One region of the Mycobacterium saskatchewanense genome, then DNA from elsewhere that is predicted to be linked to it. Evidence: predicted binding sites of a transcription regulator. Region 1 holds the regulator's gene; the other holds the start of a gene.

Region 1 (7,488 bases):
GGCCAACTTGGCGCCGCTGCTGACCGGCCTGCAGGTGCCCGGGCAGAACCAGCCGAGCGGCGCGGCCGCGCCGCCGTCCCACGCCAAGAAGTTCACCTGGCATTCGTGGTGGCTGCTGGCGGCGGTTCCGGTGCTGGTGCTGATCGCGTTGTCGGTGCTGGTCGCGTTCGGGTGGCGCCGTCGCCGGGCCGCCCACGGCGCTGCGCCCTACCAGCCGGGGGGCGATGCGGACGTCGGCTACGACTCCGCCGTTGAGCCGCGCTGGGGACACGAGGAGGCCGACGTCTCCGGTGAGCATTACCCGCCCGGCGACGTCCACCCACCGGAAATTCACGAGCCGGCGCCGCGAGTCAGCTGGCGACGCGGCGGCGCAGCCGAGGTCGAGGGCGGTGCGCCGGACGCGGCGGAATATGGCCACTTCGAGAACGAATTCGGGGCCGAGGACCCCGATGCCGTGGACACCGACTCCATCCCGATCGTGTCGGACGGCGATCTGGACCAGGCCTACCCCGGCGCCGGCTACCCGGAGGCGGGTTATGCGGAGGACGAGGCCGCGGAGCATGCCGACGCAGACACCGACGAGGGCGGCTATCCGCCGGCCGAATACACCGAGGTCGCCCTGGCGGACGATCACGCGGCCGACGTGGACGAGGCGGGCGACTGGGCAAACCCGGACGCCGCCGGTCCGCACGCCGACACCGATCTCGTGACGCCGGAGGCGGCCGCACCCGACGCCGAGGTCTCCGGCGCCGTCAACCCGGTCGACGCCGGACCGGCCGGGGAGCCGACCACCGGACGGCACGCGGCCATCGAGGTCGACGGTGCCGACGACGATGCGGCCGCCTGGCCGATTGTGGCAGCCAACTCGGTCCCCGCCGGTCGACCGACGATCCACCTACCGCTGGACGACCCCTACCAGGTGCCCGACGGGTATCCGATCAAGGCCAACGCCAGCTTCGGCCTGTATTACACCCCGGGGAGCGCGCTCTACCACGACACGCTCGCCGAGATCTGGTTGGCCAACGAGGATGTCGCGCGGGCCAACGGGTTCATCAAGGCCGACTGACGGTCGCCGCGCAGAGGAGTCGACCGTCAGTCAGATCTTGCGAATCACCGTCACGACCTTGCCGAGCACCGTGGCGTCGTTGCCCGGAATGGGATCAAAGGCCGGATTGTGCGGCATCAGCCACACTTGGCCGCCGGCGCGCCTGAACGTCTTGACGGTGGCCTCGCCGTCGAGCATGGCCGCGACGATGTCGCCGTTGTCCGCGACATGCTGCTGCCGCACGACCACCCAGTCGCCGTCGCAGATCGCAGCCTCCACCATCGAGTCGCCGACCACCTTGAGCAGGAACAGCGTGCCCTCGCCGACCAGCTCACGCGGGAGCGGGAAGACGTCTTCGACGGCTTCCTCGGCGAGGATCGGGCCGCCGGCCGCGATGCGCCCGAGGACGGGGACGAACGTCGGTTCCGGCAGCGCGTCGGAACCGGCGACTTCGGTGGCCGGCGCCGCCACCTCGTCGTCGGCGCCGCGGACGTCGACCGCCCGCGGCCGATTCGGGTCGCGGCGCAAATAGCCTTTGCGTTCCAGCGTCCGCAGTTGGTGGGCCACCGACGAGGTCGACGTGAGGCCGACCGCATCGCCGATTTCCCGGATGCTCGGCGGGTAGCCGCGGCTGGTCACCGACGCACGAATGACATTGAGAATGGTGCGCTGACGTTCGGTCAGCGTTGAATCCAGAGACGGCGCACGGCCGCCCCGCGCCGCCGACGAGGTGTCGTTGCTGTCGCTCATGGCACTGAGGGTAACCGCCGCGCGACGAAGAATCAAACATGTGTTCGACTGGCGTGTCGTGCCGGAAACCCCCGGAAAACAACCCGCACGCACGCGAATCACAATGGTGTAACTCTTCGGCGTACCGGGTATCTCAACTCCATGCCAGTGATAGCGACCGACGAACTTGTCGGTGGAGTGATCTAGCGTTCTGCTCGTCCGACACGCTTCGCTCACATGTTCGGTTATCGAACACACAAGCGATACAGTGTCGAACACACGAGCGAGGCATAGTTGACCGGAGGACTTGCGATGACCATCACCCACACACTCTCGCCGCGTACCAGCAGCATGCGGCGCCCGGTCAACGGACCGGTGCAGGGCCAACGTTACGGCCGGGACGGGGTGGCCCGCTCCCGCCGCCCCGGCCCGGCGAGGCCGGCGGTCGCGCCGCCGAGCTATTACGGCACCGGCGTCCGGGTGTCGGCCGCGCCTCACCGCAGGCGGCCCGTGACGCTGGCGACCACCATCGGGCTGGCTGTAGTGGCCGGGCTGATCACGCTGTGGCTGGGCCTGGTGGCCAACGTGGGCGAGGCGCTCAACGGCAGCTCCCCGGCCGCGGCGGCGCATGTGCCGGATCGGCTCGCCGTCGTGCGTGTCGAGGGCGGGGAGTCCCTCGAGGACCTCGCTCACCGGGTGGCGCCGGACGCGCCGGAGCGTCAGGTAGTGCAGCGCATCCGTGAACTCAACGACCTCGGTTCACCGACGCTGGTCGCGGGTCAGACCCTGATCGCGCCCGTCGGTTGACGGCGTTGCGCCCGCGCGACCAAACCTGGTCCGCGCCAACGCCCCTCGATCCCGACCGCGACAGCCGTGCCCGGCGTACGGCTGCGTTGGCCGTGCATGGCCGGGCGCGGGTACGCTCGGGTTCTGCGATATCCGGTTGACAGCGCGGCGAAGGAGCGGTGATGCACTGTCCTTTCTGCCGCCACCCCGACTCTCGGGTGATCGACTCGCGCGAAACCGATGAGGGCCAAGCCATTCGGCGGCGCCGGGCGTGCCCAGAGTGTGGGCGCCGATTCACCACGGTCGAGACAGCCGTGCTGGCCGTGGTCAAGCGCAGCGGGGTCACCGAGCCCTTCAGCCGGGAGAAGGTCATCAGCGGTGTGCGTCGGGCGTGCCAAGGCCGCCAGGTCGACGACGACGCGCTGAACCTGCTGGCCCAGCAGGTCGAGGACACCGTGCGCGCCGCGGGGTCGCCGGAGATCCCCAGCCACGAGGTCGGCCTGGCGATCCTGGGGCCGCTGCGCGATCTGGACGAGGTGGCGTACCTGCGGTTCGCGTCGGTGTATCGCTCCTTCTCGTCCGCGGAAGACTTCGAGCGCGAGATCAAGGCGCTCCGCGAGCAGCGCAAGGTAACCACCCCGAGCTGACCGGTTCCGGCCCCGGCGCGGCTAGTGTTTTTCGCATGCCCATCGACTTGCATCCGGACCTTGCGTCGTTGGCGCCCCTGCTGGGCACCTGGACCGGTCGGGGAGCCGGCAAGTACCCGACGATCCAGCCGTTCGACTATCTCGAAGAAGTCGTTTTCTCCCACGTCGGCAAGCCGTTTCTGGCGTACGGGCAAAAGACCCGGGCGGTGGCCGACGGCAAACCCCTGCACGCCGAGACCGGCTACCTCCGCGTGCCGCGGCCCGGCCACATCGAATTGGTCCTTGCCCACCCGAGCGGCATCACCGAGATCGAGGTCGGCACGTATTCGGCCACCGGCGGCCGCATCGACATGGAGCTGTCGACCACCTCGATCGGGCTGACCCCGACCGCCAAAGAGGTGACCGCGCTGAGTCGTTCCTTCCGCGTCGACGACGATCAGCTGTCGTACACCGTGCGGATGGCCGCCGTCGGCCAACCCCTGCAGGACCACCTCGCCGCGGTGCTGCACCGAGGGCACTGAACGCCAGTCGTCGGTGGCCGGCGCGCTCGCCGGCGACTCGCCCTGAAAAAGCTCAGGTGGCGCTGCGCTCGTCGGACCCCATCGCGTTCAGGACGGCGACGCGGGTGGGGGCGGGGCCGGTGACGGTCTTCTCGCCGCCACCGGTGCGCAGCAGTTCCCGCAGGGCGCCCTGGTTGTATTCGGCGGGTTCGGTGGTGTCGATGAAACGCTGCACGACATCGATGAAGCGGGCCGGGTCGTCGTGGAATGGGAAATGGCCGGAATCCTCGAAGATCTCGAGGCGCGAGCCCGGCATTGCGGCGTGCGCCATCCACGCGTGCCGGACCGGTACCACCGAGTCCTTGGCGCCCCAGACGATTTGCACCGGGATGGCCTCGGTCAGATAGCAGCGATCCAGCATGGTGACGATCTGCCCGCGCCAGTCCACCACCGCCCGCAGTGTCCGGCTGAACGCCGCCGAGGCCGTCGGTTCGGGCAGGTCGTCGAGGATCCGGAGCATGTTGGGCAGGTCGCGGCCCAGCCCGGAGCTGCCCAGCATGGTGCCCAGCACCCGTCCGAAGACCTGAACCGCCGGCAGCACCAGGGGCAGTCGCAACAGCGCGAGCGCCTCACTGCCCATCGGCAGGGAGGCGCATCGCAGCACGAAGTTCACGTCCTTGGTGACGCCGCCGGCGCCGACCAGGATCAGCCGCTCCACCAGATGCGGGAACTGGTAGGCGAACTGCATCGCGACCCCGCCGCCGAGGGAATGGCCGATGATGGTCGCGCGCTCGATGTCCAGGACGCTGAGCAGGTCCCGCATCCCGTTCGCGTAGGCGGCGATTGAGTAGTCGGCGCGGGGCTTGTCGGACCGCCCGTGGCCCAGCAGATCGGGGGCGATCACGGTGAACCGCTGAGCGAGCTTGGCCTGCACGGCATTCCACGTGGTCGAGTTGTCCCCGATGCCGTGGATCAACAGGATCGCCGGGCCGGAGCCGGCGATCCGGTAGGCCCGCTTATAGCCGTGGATGGTGCGGAACTCCAGCGTGGGCGCGGTCACTTCGCGCACCGGGCGGAGCTTGGCTTTGCTCTTCCGCTCGGTCATCTCGCGCACCTTTTTAGTCGGGCCGGGTGTCGGGCCGGGCCATGGCCATTCAATCGAGCAACGGATCAATCAACGATCGGGCAATACTCCTGCGCGCAAAACTCATGCCTGGTCCTCGTCGTCGAGTTTCTTCTCCGCCTGCTGGGCCAAGAATCGCTCGAACTCCGCACCAAGCTCGTCGCCGCTAGGCAGATCCTCGTCGCGTGCTAGTAACGACCTGTTCTCCTGAGCGTCGATGAACGCATCGTACTGTCGCTCGAGTGCGGCCACCACTTGAGCGACTTCCGCGCTCGCTTGGACTTGTTCGTCGATGCGGCCACGGATTTCCGTGGCCGCTTCCGACAGCGCCGACAGCGGCAGCTCCAGCGATCCCGTCTTCGCCACCTGCTCGAGCAACGCCTGGGCGGCGGCGGGGTAGTCGGTCTGCGTCAGGTAGTGCGGGACGTGCACCGTGAACCCGACGACCTCGTGTCCGTGCTGGGCCATCCGGAATTCGAGCAGGTTGGACGCGCTGCCGGGCACCTGGATCTCGGAGATCCAGGGCGTGAAGTCGGCGATCAGCTCGGGGTTGTTGGAGTGCGCCGTCATCGTGATCGGCCGGGTGTGCGGGACCGCCATCGGGACGGTGCCCAGGCCGATGGTCTGACGCACCCCGAGCCGCTCGGCGAGCAGGCGCACGGCGGTGATGAAGCGCTCCCACTTCAGGTCCGGCTCCATGCCGGCCAGCAACAGAAACGGGGTGCCGACACTGTCGCGCAGCGCGTAGAGGCTCAACTCGGGGTCGTCGTAGTGGGTGAAGTGGTCGCTCTTGAACGTCATGAGCGGTCGCCGCGATCGGTAGTCCAGCAACTCGTCGATGGCGAAGGAAGCGACCAGTTCGGCGTCCAGCGCCGCCTTCAGGTGCGCGGCGGCGAGCCGGATCGCGTGGCCGGCATCCGAAAAGCCCTGCAAGGCGTGCACCAACACCGGGCCGCGGCCATCCGCGGCGGACAGCTGGGGCGCCGGAAACTCCAGGTCGTACATGCCGTGCTGCCCGGGCTGGTAGTAGGCGTCATCCGGGTCTTGATGGTGGGCCATGGGGGATTGCCTCCTCTCGGGGGGTCTATCCAGGGTGCCCTACCAAGTGTCCACTAAATCGGCGGGCGCCAGGAAACAACAGTGAACTTCGAGTCGCGCTCGTTTGTTGAAACGCACTGGCGTTCGTGCCTAATCCACGGCCCTGACCACGCGGCGCGACGCGCTCGGCGCGCGCCGGTCAGGCATGATGGGACCCAAATGCGCGCTCCGATGTTCTTGCTGTGCCCGGTGGTCGGCCTGGCGACGCTGATGACGTCGTGCGTCCGGCCGGGCGACCATGCGGCAGGTCCGATCGTGCCCGTTCCGCGGGCCAGCGGGCCCGTGCAGCGGCTGGCCCAGCCCCAGCAGAGGGCCGCCGCCGGCCCGGTGGACCCCGACAGGCGCGTCGGAGCCATCTTCATCGACGGCGGCGCCCTGCACGTGTGCACGGGCTCGGTGGTGCATTCGACGGGCGGCAACCTAATGATCACCGCGGCGCACTGCCTGGCCGGCGCCTCCCAGATCACCTTCGTCCCGGGGTTGGCGGGTGATGCCCCGCCCGCCCCGGCCGACGTGTGGAAGGCCGACGCCGTCTACCTCGACCCCCGCTGGTCGGCCAGCAAGGATCCGCACGCGGACTACGCGATCGCGCGGGTGAGCAACGACGCCGCCGGGTCGGTCGAATCGCACGTCGGCCTGGCCCTGACACTGGGCTCCACGCCGCCGCCCGGCAGCCGCGTCACGGTGCTGGGATACCCGGCCGGGGTGGGCGGCTCGCCGATCGGGTGTCAGGCCAGCACATCGATCAATGACAGCGGGTTTCCGGCCTTGGCTTGCGAGGGGCTGGTGGACGGCACCAGCGGTGCGCCCTGGGTCAGCGGCACCACGCTCACGGGACTGATCGGCGGTTTCGAGCGCGGCGGCTGCGCGCCGAGCGTGTCCTACTCGGCGCCGTTCGACGAGCATGTCGCCCAGCTGCTGGCCCGGGCCGACGCCGGCGGTCCCGGCGATACCGTGCCGAACGACGTGCCGGATACCTGCTAGCGGCGAAACTGGTTGAGCGCCCGGATCTTGTTCATCACGTCGAGCGCGGCCACCTTGTAGGCCTCGGAGAACGTCGGGTAGTTGAACACCGCGTCGACCAGGTACTCCACGGTGCCCCCGCAGCCCATCACGGCCTGGCCGATGTGCACCATCTCGGTGGCGCTGGTGCCGAAGATGTGCACCCCTAGCAGGCGCAGGTCTTCCGTGGACACCAGCAGTTTGAGCATCCCGTAGGAGTCACCGGCGATCTGGCCGCGGGCGAGCTCGCGGTAGCGGGCGATGCCCACCTCGTAGGGGATCGCATCCTTCGTCAGCTCGACCTCGGTGGCCCCGACGTAGGACACCTCCGGGATCGAGTAGATGCCGATCGGCTGCAGCTCGGTGATGCCTTCCGTCGGCTCCCCGAACGCGTGGTACGCGGCGATCCGGCCCTGTTCCATCGAGGTCGAGGCCAGGGCGGGGAAGCCGATCACATCACCCACGGCGTAGATGTGGGGCACCTTCGTCTGGAACGTGTCGTCGACAAAGATCCGCCCCCGGTTGTCGCACTCGAGCTCCGCATTGTGCAGGTCCAGG
Region 2 (7,488 bases), 750 kb from region 1:
CGGCGGCGGCCGGCCTGACGCCGCTGCGGGACTGGCGCACCGCGCTCGCGGCCGCGCTGGCCGATGCTCACGCCATCTGACGTCAACGTCGCATCCAACCGACCGTTACCCTCAACGCGTGACTGACGTCCTGCCGGTCGTGACGGTGACCTACTCGCCGGGCCCGCATCTGGAGCGGTTCCTGGCGTCGCTGGCGCTGGCCACCGACCGCCCGGTGAGCGTGTTGCTCGCCGACAACGGCTCCACCGACGGGACGCCGCAGGCGGCGGTCCAGCGGTACCCGAACGTGCGCCTCTTCGAGACGGGGTCCAACCTCGGGTACGGCACCGCGGTGAACCGCGCGGTGGAACAGCTCGACCAGGCGGACGACTGGGTGATCGTCGCCAACCCCGACGTCCAATGGGGCCCGGGCAGCATCGACGCCCTGCTGGACGCGGCCGGCCGCTGGCCGCGCGCCGGCGCGCTGGGCCCGCTCATCCGCGACCCCGACGGGTCGGTGTATCCGTCGGCGCGCCACCTGCCCAGCCTGGTCCGCGGCGGCATGCACGCGGTGCTCGGGCCGATCTGGAAGCGCAACCCGTGGACGGCGGCCTACCGACAGGAGCGGCTCGAGCCGACCGAGCGGCCGGTGGGCTGGCTGTCCGGATCGTGCCTGCTGTTGCGCCGGTCGGCCTTCGCCCAGATCGGCGGCTTCGACGAGCGCTACTTCATGTATATGGAGGACGTCGACCTCGGTGACCGGCTCGGCCGGGCCGGCTGGCAGAGCGTCTACGTGCCGTCGGCCGAGGTCCTGCACCACAAAGGGCATTCCACCGGGCACGACCCGGCCAGCCACCTGGCCGCCCACCACCGGAGCACCTATCTCTTCCTGGCCGACCGGCACACCGGATGGTGGCGGGCTCCGCTGCGCTGGACGCTGCGCGCCTCGCTGGCGGCGCGGTCCCGCCTGATGGTGCGCAGCGCACTGCGCGCATCGGCAAGGCAGAAACTGGCAGAAGGGCGGCACTGAGTTGGCAACCCACCAAGTCGACGCGGTGATCCTGGTCGGCGGCAAGGGCACCCGGCTACGGCCGTTGACGCTGTCGGCACCCAAGCCGATGCTGCCCACCGCCGGCCTGCCGTTCCTCACCCACCTGTTGTCGCGGATCGCCGCGGCCGGCATCGAGCACGTCGTCCTGAGCACCTCGTACCAGGCCCAGGTGTTCGAGGCCGAGTTCGGCGACGGGTCGAAGCTGGGCCTGCAGATCGAGTACGTGACCGAGGAGCGGCCGCTGGGCACCGGCGGCGGCATCGCCAACGTGGCCGATCACCTGCGCCACGACACCGTGATGGTGTTCAACGGCGACGTGCTCTCCGGCGCCGACCTGGGCCAGCTGCTGGACTTCCACCGGGACCGCCGGGCCGACGTCACCCTGCACCTGGTGCGCGTGGGCGACCCGCGGGCCTTCGGCTGCGTGCCCACCGACGAAGACGGCCGCGTCACCGCCTTCCTGGAGAAGACGCAGGACCCGCCGACCGACCAGATCAACGCCGGCTGCTACGTCTTCCGGCGCGAAATCATCGACCGCATCCCACGTGGCCGCGAGGTGTCGGTGGAACGCGAGATCTTCCCGGCCCTGCTGTCGGACCCCGAGGTCAAGATCTGCGGCTACGTCGACGCCACGTACTGGCGCGACATGGGCACGCCGGAGGACTTCGTGCGCGGCTCGGCCGACCTGGTCCGCGGGATCGCCCCGTCGCCCGCCCTGCACGGCCACCGCGGCGAGCAACTCGTGCACGACGGCGCGGCGGTGGCGCCCGGCGCGGTGCTGATCGGCGGGACGGTCGTCGGCCGCGGCGCCGAGATCGGGCCCGGCGTGCGGTTGGACGGCGCGGTGATCTTCGACGGCGTCAAGATCGAGGCCGGCAGCGTGATCGAGCGCTCGATCATCGGCTTCGGCGTCCGCATCGGCCCGCGCGCGCTGATCCGCGACGGGGTGATCGGCGACGGCGCCGACATCGGCGCCCGCTGCGAGCTGCTCCGCGGCGCCCGGGTGTGGCCCGGCGTGTCCATTCCCGACGGCGGCATCCGCTACTCGAGCGACGTGTAGGGGTCTGGCGGGCCTTGGCGCCAGCGTCTGATCGCCGAGATCGACTCGCACCGTGACTCCCACTCGCACTTTTCCGCGTTGCCGTCGATTTCGGTGACCATGTCGGTGGCCCGGCTCACCATCTCCGCATGGGTGAGGTCTTTCTAGGCAGCGAAGCGATGGTGGCCCACGCGTTGAGCGAGTGCGAGCTGCGCCGGTGGTACCGGAAGGTCCTTCGTGACGTGTACGCCCCCAGGTTCGCCGACCCGTCACTCGAAGACTGCATCCGCGGTGCCTGGCTGTGGGCGAGACTGCTGGCCAAGCGGCACCGCGGTGCGCGGGGTGTGCGGCGGCTCGGGGAGTTGCTCCCGTTGGTGGACGGCGGCGACCCGCCGCCGAAGGAAAGCTGGCTGCGTCTGCTGTTCGTCGGCGCCGGTCTCCCGAGACCGGCGACGCAGATACCGGTCCAGGACGTGGGCGGACGGTCGGGGTTCTGGACATGGGCCGGGAGGACTACTTCGTCGCACTCGAGTACGACGGTGACCAACACCGCACCGACCGCCGAGATTAGCCCGTGAGCCACTCGCACTTTTCGATGCTCCGTCGGTCACCAACGACGTGTCACCCGGCCCACCAGATACTCCAGCGCGTGATCGGTCCCGGGCGGCAACGCGCCGGCCGGCCACCACTGCAGGTCGTCCGACTCGTCGCTGATCGCGATCCGCGCCCCGGCCGGCGCGTGGGCCACGAACTGCAGGTCCAGGTGCCGCGTCGGCACGCCCAGCGAGCAGGTGACGGGGTGCACGTGCACGGCCGCCAGCTCCGGATCGATCCGCAGGCCGTCGATGCCCGACTCCTCGGTGGCCTCCCGCAGCGCGGCGGCGACGATGTCGCGGTCACCGTCGTCGCAGTGTCCGCCGAGTTGCACCCAGCGGCCCACGCGCGGATGCAGCGTCAGCAGCACCCGGGTGCCGGTGTGGTCGAGGACCAGCGAAGACGCGGTGACGTGGCCGGGCACGCAGTCACGGCGGCAGGCGTCGGGGCGGGCGTGCACGAATGCCAGGACGGCGTGCCGCAGCGAATCCTGCGCCGGGTCCGGCGCGGCCCAGCCGGCGAGGAGCGCGATCGCCGAATCCCTGACGCTCACCGGGCGCCCCGCCGTTTCCGGCGGTCCCGCAGCGCACGCCAGGCCGCGCGGCAGTGGGCCACCGTGCTCGCGACGACGAACGGGGCGATGCAGCGGACCACCGGGGCCGGCGAGTCGTAGCCGCCGCGGACCTTGTCGGCGGGAGCCGCCGCCTTGCCCGCGAACGCCGTCATGGCTATTTCCGGATCAACAGGTCGGTGAGGCCGGCCGGGTAGCGAGGGCCCGCCGGCTCGGCGGCGTAGCCGATGGCGATGGCGCCCAATGGCTCCCACTCGGCGGGCAGTCCGAGCTCCGCGCGCACCAGGTCGGCCGCGAAGATCGTCGAGCCGATCCAGCAGCTGCCCACCCCGCGCACCGCCAGGGCGACCAGTAGGGCCTGGACGGCGGCTCCCACCGCGACGGTGAACATGGTGTGCTCGGCGGCGGTGCGCGCCGGGTCGGGATAGGTGTGGGCGCCGTCGGGCACGAGGAACGGGATGACGACCTCGGGTGCGTCGTAGAGGATCTGGCCGCGCGCCACCCGCCGTTCGACGGCGTCGGCGGGCCGGCCGTCGCCGGCGAGGTCGGCACGCCACTTGTCCTTCATGCGGTCCAACAGCCGGGCGCGAATCTCGGGGGTCTGCAGCCAGACGAACCGGACGGGCCGGGTGTGGTGGGGCGCCGGTGCGGTCAGGGCCTCGGCGACGGCGCCGGTGATCAGCTCCGGCGGGACCGGCTCGTCGCTGAACCGGCGCACCGACCGGCGCAACAGCTGGGCCTGCCTCCGCCCCATGTCGACAGCCTCGGCGGTCCCGAGCCAGAACAGGTCTTCGGGGCCGGGACGGGACAACTGCCGGGCGGTGGTGCCGTCGTCGGTCACGGCGAGTCCGCGCACGACCGCCGCCGGCACGCCCGTCAACTTGCCCTTCACCAGGTCGGCGGCGGCCGCGATCTCGTCGGCGATCGCCACCTCGGTGACGAGAAGTTCGTTGCCGTGCCGGTCCACGGCCCCCGAATAGCCGTGCAGCACAGCCACACCGGCGGCGCCAATGGCCGCGTCGATCTGACCGTTGCGCCAAGCGCGGCCCATCGTGTCGGTGACGACGACGCCCACCTGCACGCCGAGCCGCTCATGCAGCACGCCGCGCAGCGCCGCGGCGCTCGCGTCGGGATCGACCGGGAGCAGCGCCAGCTCGTCGCGGTCCACGTTGGATCCGTCCACGCCGGCGGCGGCCTGGATCAGCCCCAGCCGGTTCTCGGTGATCAGGGTCTTGCCCTTGCGGGCCAACACCCGCACCGCCTCGTCATCGACCAGCTTGCGCCGCAGGGCGTCCCGCTCTTCGGCGTCGCGCGGCGCCGGGACCAGCCGGCCCTCGCACTTGGATACCGCCTTGCTGGTCACCACGACGACGTCCCCGTCGCGCAGCCAGGGCGCGGCCGCCGCGATGGCCGCGCCCAGGTCGTCGCCGGGCCGGAATTCGGGCAGCCCGGGCACGGGCAGGATTTCGATGGTCGCGGCCGTGCCGTGTTCGCCGCCCGGCGGCGTCGTTGGACCGGGACCGGTCACGCCGTCACGCCCGCAAGGTCGAGCCCGGCGCTCACCATCTCGGCCGTCGCCTTCGGGTCGGTCATCAGCAACGGCACCGAGCGCACGGCGACGCCCTCGATCTCGGCGTGGTCGCCCTCGTGCACCAACCAGCAGTCCAGGATCCCGGTGGCGCGGCGCGCCCCGTAGTGCCGGCCGACGGCCTCCGCGGTGGACTCGACGCCGATGACCGTGAGGCACTCGTCGGCCATGCCGCGCAACGGCTTTCCGCCGACGATGGGGGAGTAGCCCACGATCGGGGCGCGAGCGGCGCGCAGCGCGCCGCGGATGCCGGGGACCGCGAGGATGGCCCCGACGCTCACCACCGGGTTCGACGGGGCCAGCATGATCACGTCGGCTTCGGCGATGGCGGTCAGCGCTTCGCTTGTGGCGCTGGCTTTCTCGGCGCCGACGAACGCGAAGCTGTGGGTCGGCACCTGCGCGCGGTAGCGCACCCACCACTCCTGGAAGTGGATCGCCCGGCGGCCGCCGTCGGCGGGGTCGGTGATCACGACGTGTGTCTCGCAGCGGTCGTCGCTCGCCGGCAGCAACCGTGCGCCCGGCTGCCAGCGGTCGCACAGCGCGGCGGTGATCTGCGACAGCGGATAGCCGGCGTTGAGCATCTGCGTGCGCACGAGGTGCGTCCCGAGGTCGCGGTCGCCCAGCTGGAACCAATCCGGCTGTACACCATAGCGCGCCAATTCCTCTTTGGCATGCCAGGTTTCGTCGCGGTGCCCCCACCCTCGCTGTGGATCAACACCTCCACCTAAGGTGTACATGCAGGTGTCCAGATCCGGGCAGACCCGCAGCCCGTGGATCCAGGCGTCGTCGCCAACGTTGACGACCGCCGTCAGCTCGTGGCCGTTGGCTACCGTATCCGGACCCTGTTGCTCGGCGAACTGCCCCAGCCCGAGCAGCTGTTGAACACCCAGCAGGAAACGGGCGCCGCCGACGCCGCCGACCAGAACGGTGACCTTCACACCGGATGACAGTACCGTTCGGCACCGTTCGGCCACAGGCGCGGCGGGCCGTTCCGGCAACGCCGGAAGGTACGCGACCGGTGTGATGGACACGCCGAATTTACAAAACAACGGAAACGCCGAAAATCGGTCACGAGATGATATGGAAATGCGCCGAAGTGCTTGACCCGGCAGGTCAACCCGTGTCTAATCACAACAGTGTCATTTCCCGGTTGGCCGGCCGATTCCGGTGTCGCAGGCCGAGATTCGATCACTTGTTCGAATTGTCTGTACATCAGAACAGAGCGACTTACTCACTCTCTCCACCCACCTGAGGAGGCGGACGACCGCATGTCTTACGAGCACCTTCGGGGCGTTATGGCAAACACTCCCCTGACGACCATGACTCCAGCGCCCGTCGCGCTTCCCCGGCCGCACTTGACTGTGGTCCCTGATGCCCCAGTCGATTTCGAGCCCGAGCCGGAGCCGACCCCCGCCGACCAATGGCAGGACCGGGCCCTGTGCGCGCAAACAGACCCCGAGGCCTTCTTCCCCGAGAAGGGCGGCTCCACCCGCGAGGCCAAGAAGATCTGCCTGGGCTGCGAGGTGCGCCACGAATGCCTTGAGTACGCCCTCGAACACGACGAGCGCTTCGGCATCTGGGGCGGGCTTTCCGAGCGCGAGCGCCGGCGCCTCAAGCGCGGCATCATCTGACACGCGCCCCCGGCAACGGGGTCAGTCGTCGTCGATCGTCGGGTCGATGACCGAAGGGTCGACGTCGAGGTAGATGGCCACCTGCGCCACCAATATCTCGTGCAGCAAGTCGCCGAGTTCGACGGTGTCCTTAGCCCGTCGCTCGATTGGCTTTCGGAACAACACAATTCGTGCCCGAGTGGAGTTTCCTCGGACATCCACGCCCGCCGGGATCAGCCGCGCCAGCGCGATCGGCCCGTCGGCGACGACCTCGGGCGGCCACTGCACGCTCTCGGGATCCTTCGCCGCGATCCGCGGAATCTCATCCACCGCCACGTCGAGTTCGGACAGCCGGTCCTGCCAGTGCCGCTCGATGGGTTCGTAGGCTTCGAGCACCGCCATGTCGAAACGCTCCGCGCGGCTGCGCCACCCCGGCACGGTCGGCGGCAGCAGCGGGCCCCGCATCTCCCGGCGTCGCCGCGACGGCCAGAGCGCGGCCGGTCGTCGACCGGACGCCGATCGATCGCTCCGCGGAGAGCTGCGTGAATCGCCCACGCGCCGATGGTAACGGTTGGACATCGCCGGTCGAACGGATGCGCGTGTCCGGCGCTTCGGCGGCGTTTGCGCACGATAGCCTTTCGGCGTGAACGTTCCCCGTCGCTGTTGCCGGCCCGGGTGTCCGCACTACGCCGTGGCGACCTTGACGTTCGTCTACTCGGACTCGACGGCGGTCGTGGGCCCACTCGCCACCGCGCGCGAGCCCCATTCATGGGACCTGTGCGTCGGCCACGCCGGCCGGATCACCGCCCCTCGAGGGTGGGATCTGGTGCGGCACGCCGGCCCGCTGCCCATCCCCAGCAACCCCGACGAGGACGACCTCGTCGCGCTGGCGGACGCGGTTCGGGAAGGCGCTCCCGTCGAACGGGCCGTGGCCCGCGGCGGCACCGGTTCGCCGCTGAAGGGTTTCGACACCTTCGGTGATCCGCACCTGCATGCCACCGGCGCCCACGCCACTGCGCCGAGCGGCGGCGTGCTCGCGCCGCCCGAGCACCGCTC

The links. Region 1 encodes LexA, which represses DNA repair genes until DNA is damaged. Its sites were predicted from a motif close to CGAACANNTGTTCG; they were not measured.
Region 2: a site for LexA is predicted at 6,008-6,021, ahead of cofD (2-phospho-L-lactate transferase). Genes of this name have one in related genera too.

Annotation. Positions count from the first base shown of each region.
Region 1 is NZ_AP022573.1:5,875,347-5,882,834, forward strand. Features, by position in the region: gene G6N56_RS27640 (LGFP repeat-containing protein) at 1-1,066, shown strand, start outside; gene lexA (transcriptional repressor LexA) at 1,097-1,795, opposite strand; gene G6N56_RS27650 (LysM peptidoglycan-binding domain-containing protein) at 2,087-2,581, shown strand; gene nrdR (transcriptional regulator NrdR) at 2,743-3,207, shown strand; gene G6N56_RS27660 (peroxynitrite isomerase) at 3,243-3,728, shown strand; gene G6N56_RS27665 (alpha/beta fold hydrolase) at 3,781-4,812, opposite strand; gene G6N56_RS27670 (proteasome assembly chaperone family protein) at 4,915-5,889, opposite strand; gene G6N56_RS27675 (trypsin-like serine peptidase) at 6,088-6,912, shown strand; gene sthA (Si-specific NAD(P)(+) transhydrogenase) at 6,909-7,488, opposite strand, start outside.
Region 2 is NZ_AP022573.1:5,123,607-5,131,094, forward strand. Features, by position in the region: partial or broken gene rfbD (dTDP-4-dehydrorhamnose reductase) at 1-126, shown strand, start outside; gene G6N56_RS23950 (glycosyltransferase family 2 protein) at 119-1,009, shown strand; gene manB (mannose-1-phosphate guanylyltransferase) at 1,011-2,090, shown strand; partial or broken gene G6N56_RS23960 (hypothetical protein) at 2,219-2,631, shown strand; gene G6N56_RS23965 (NUDIX hydrolase) at 2,677-3,216, opposite strand; gene G6N56_RS23970 (hypothetical protein) at 3,213-3,389, opposite strand; gene G6N56_RS23975 (coenzyme F420-0:L-glutamate ligase) at 3,392-4,762, opposite strand; gene cofD (2-phospho-L-lactate transferase) at 4,759-5,760, opposite strand; gene G6N56_RS23985 (WhiB family transcriptional regulator) at 6,118-6,453, shown strand; gene G6N56_RS23990 (metallopeptidase family protein) at 6,475-6,897, opposite strand; gene G6N56_RS23995 (DUF3499 domain-containing protein) at 7,076-7,488, shown strand, end outside.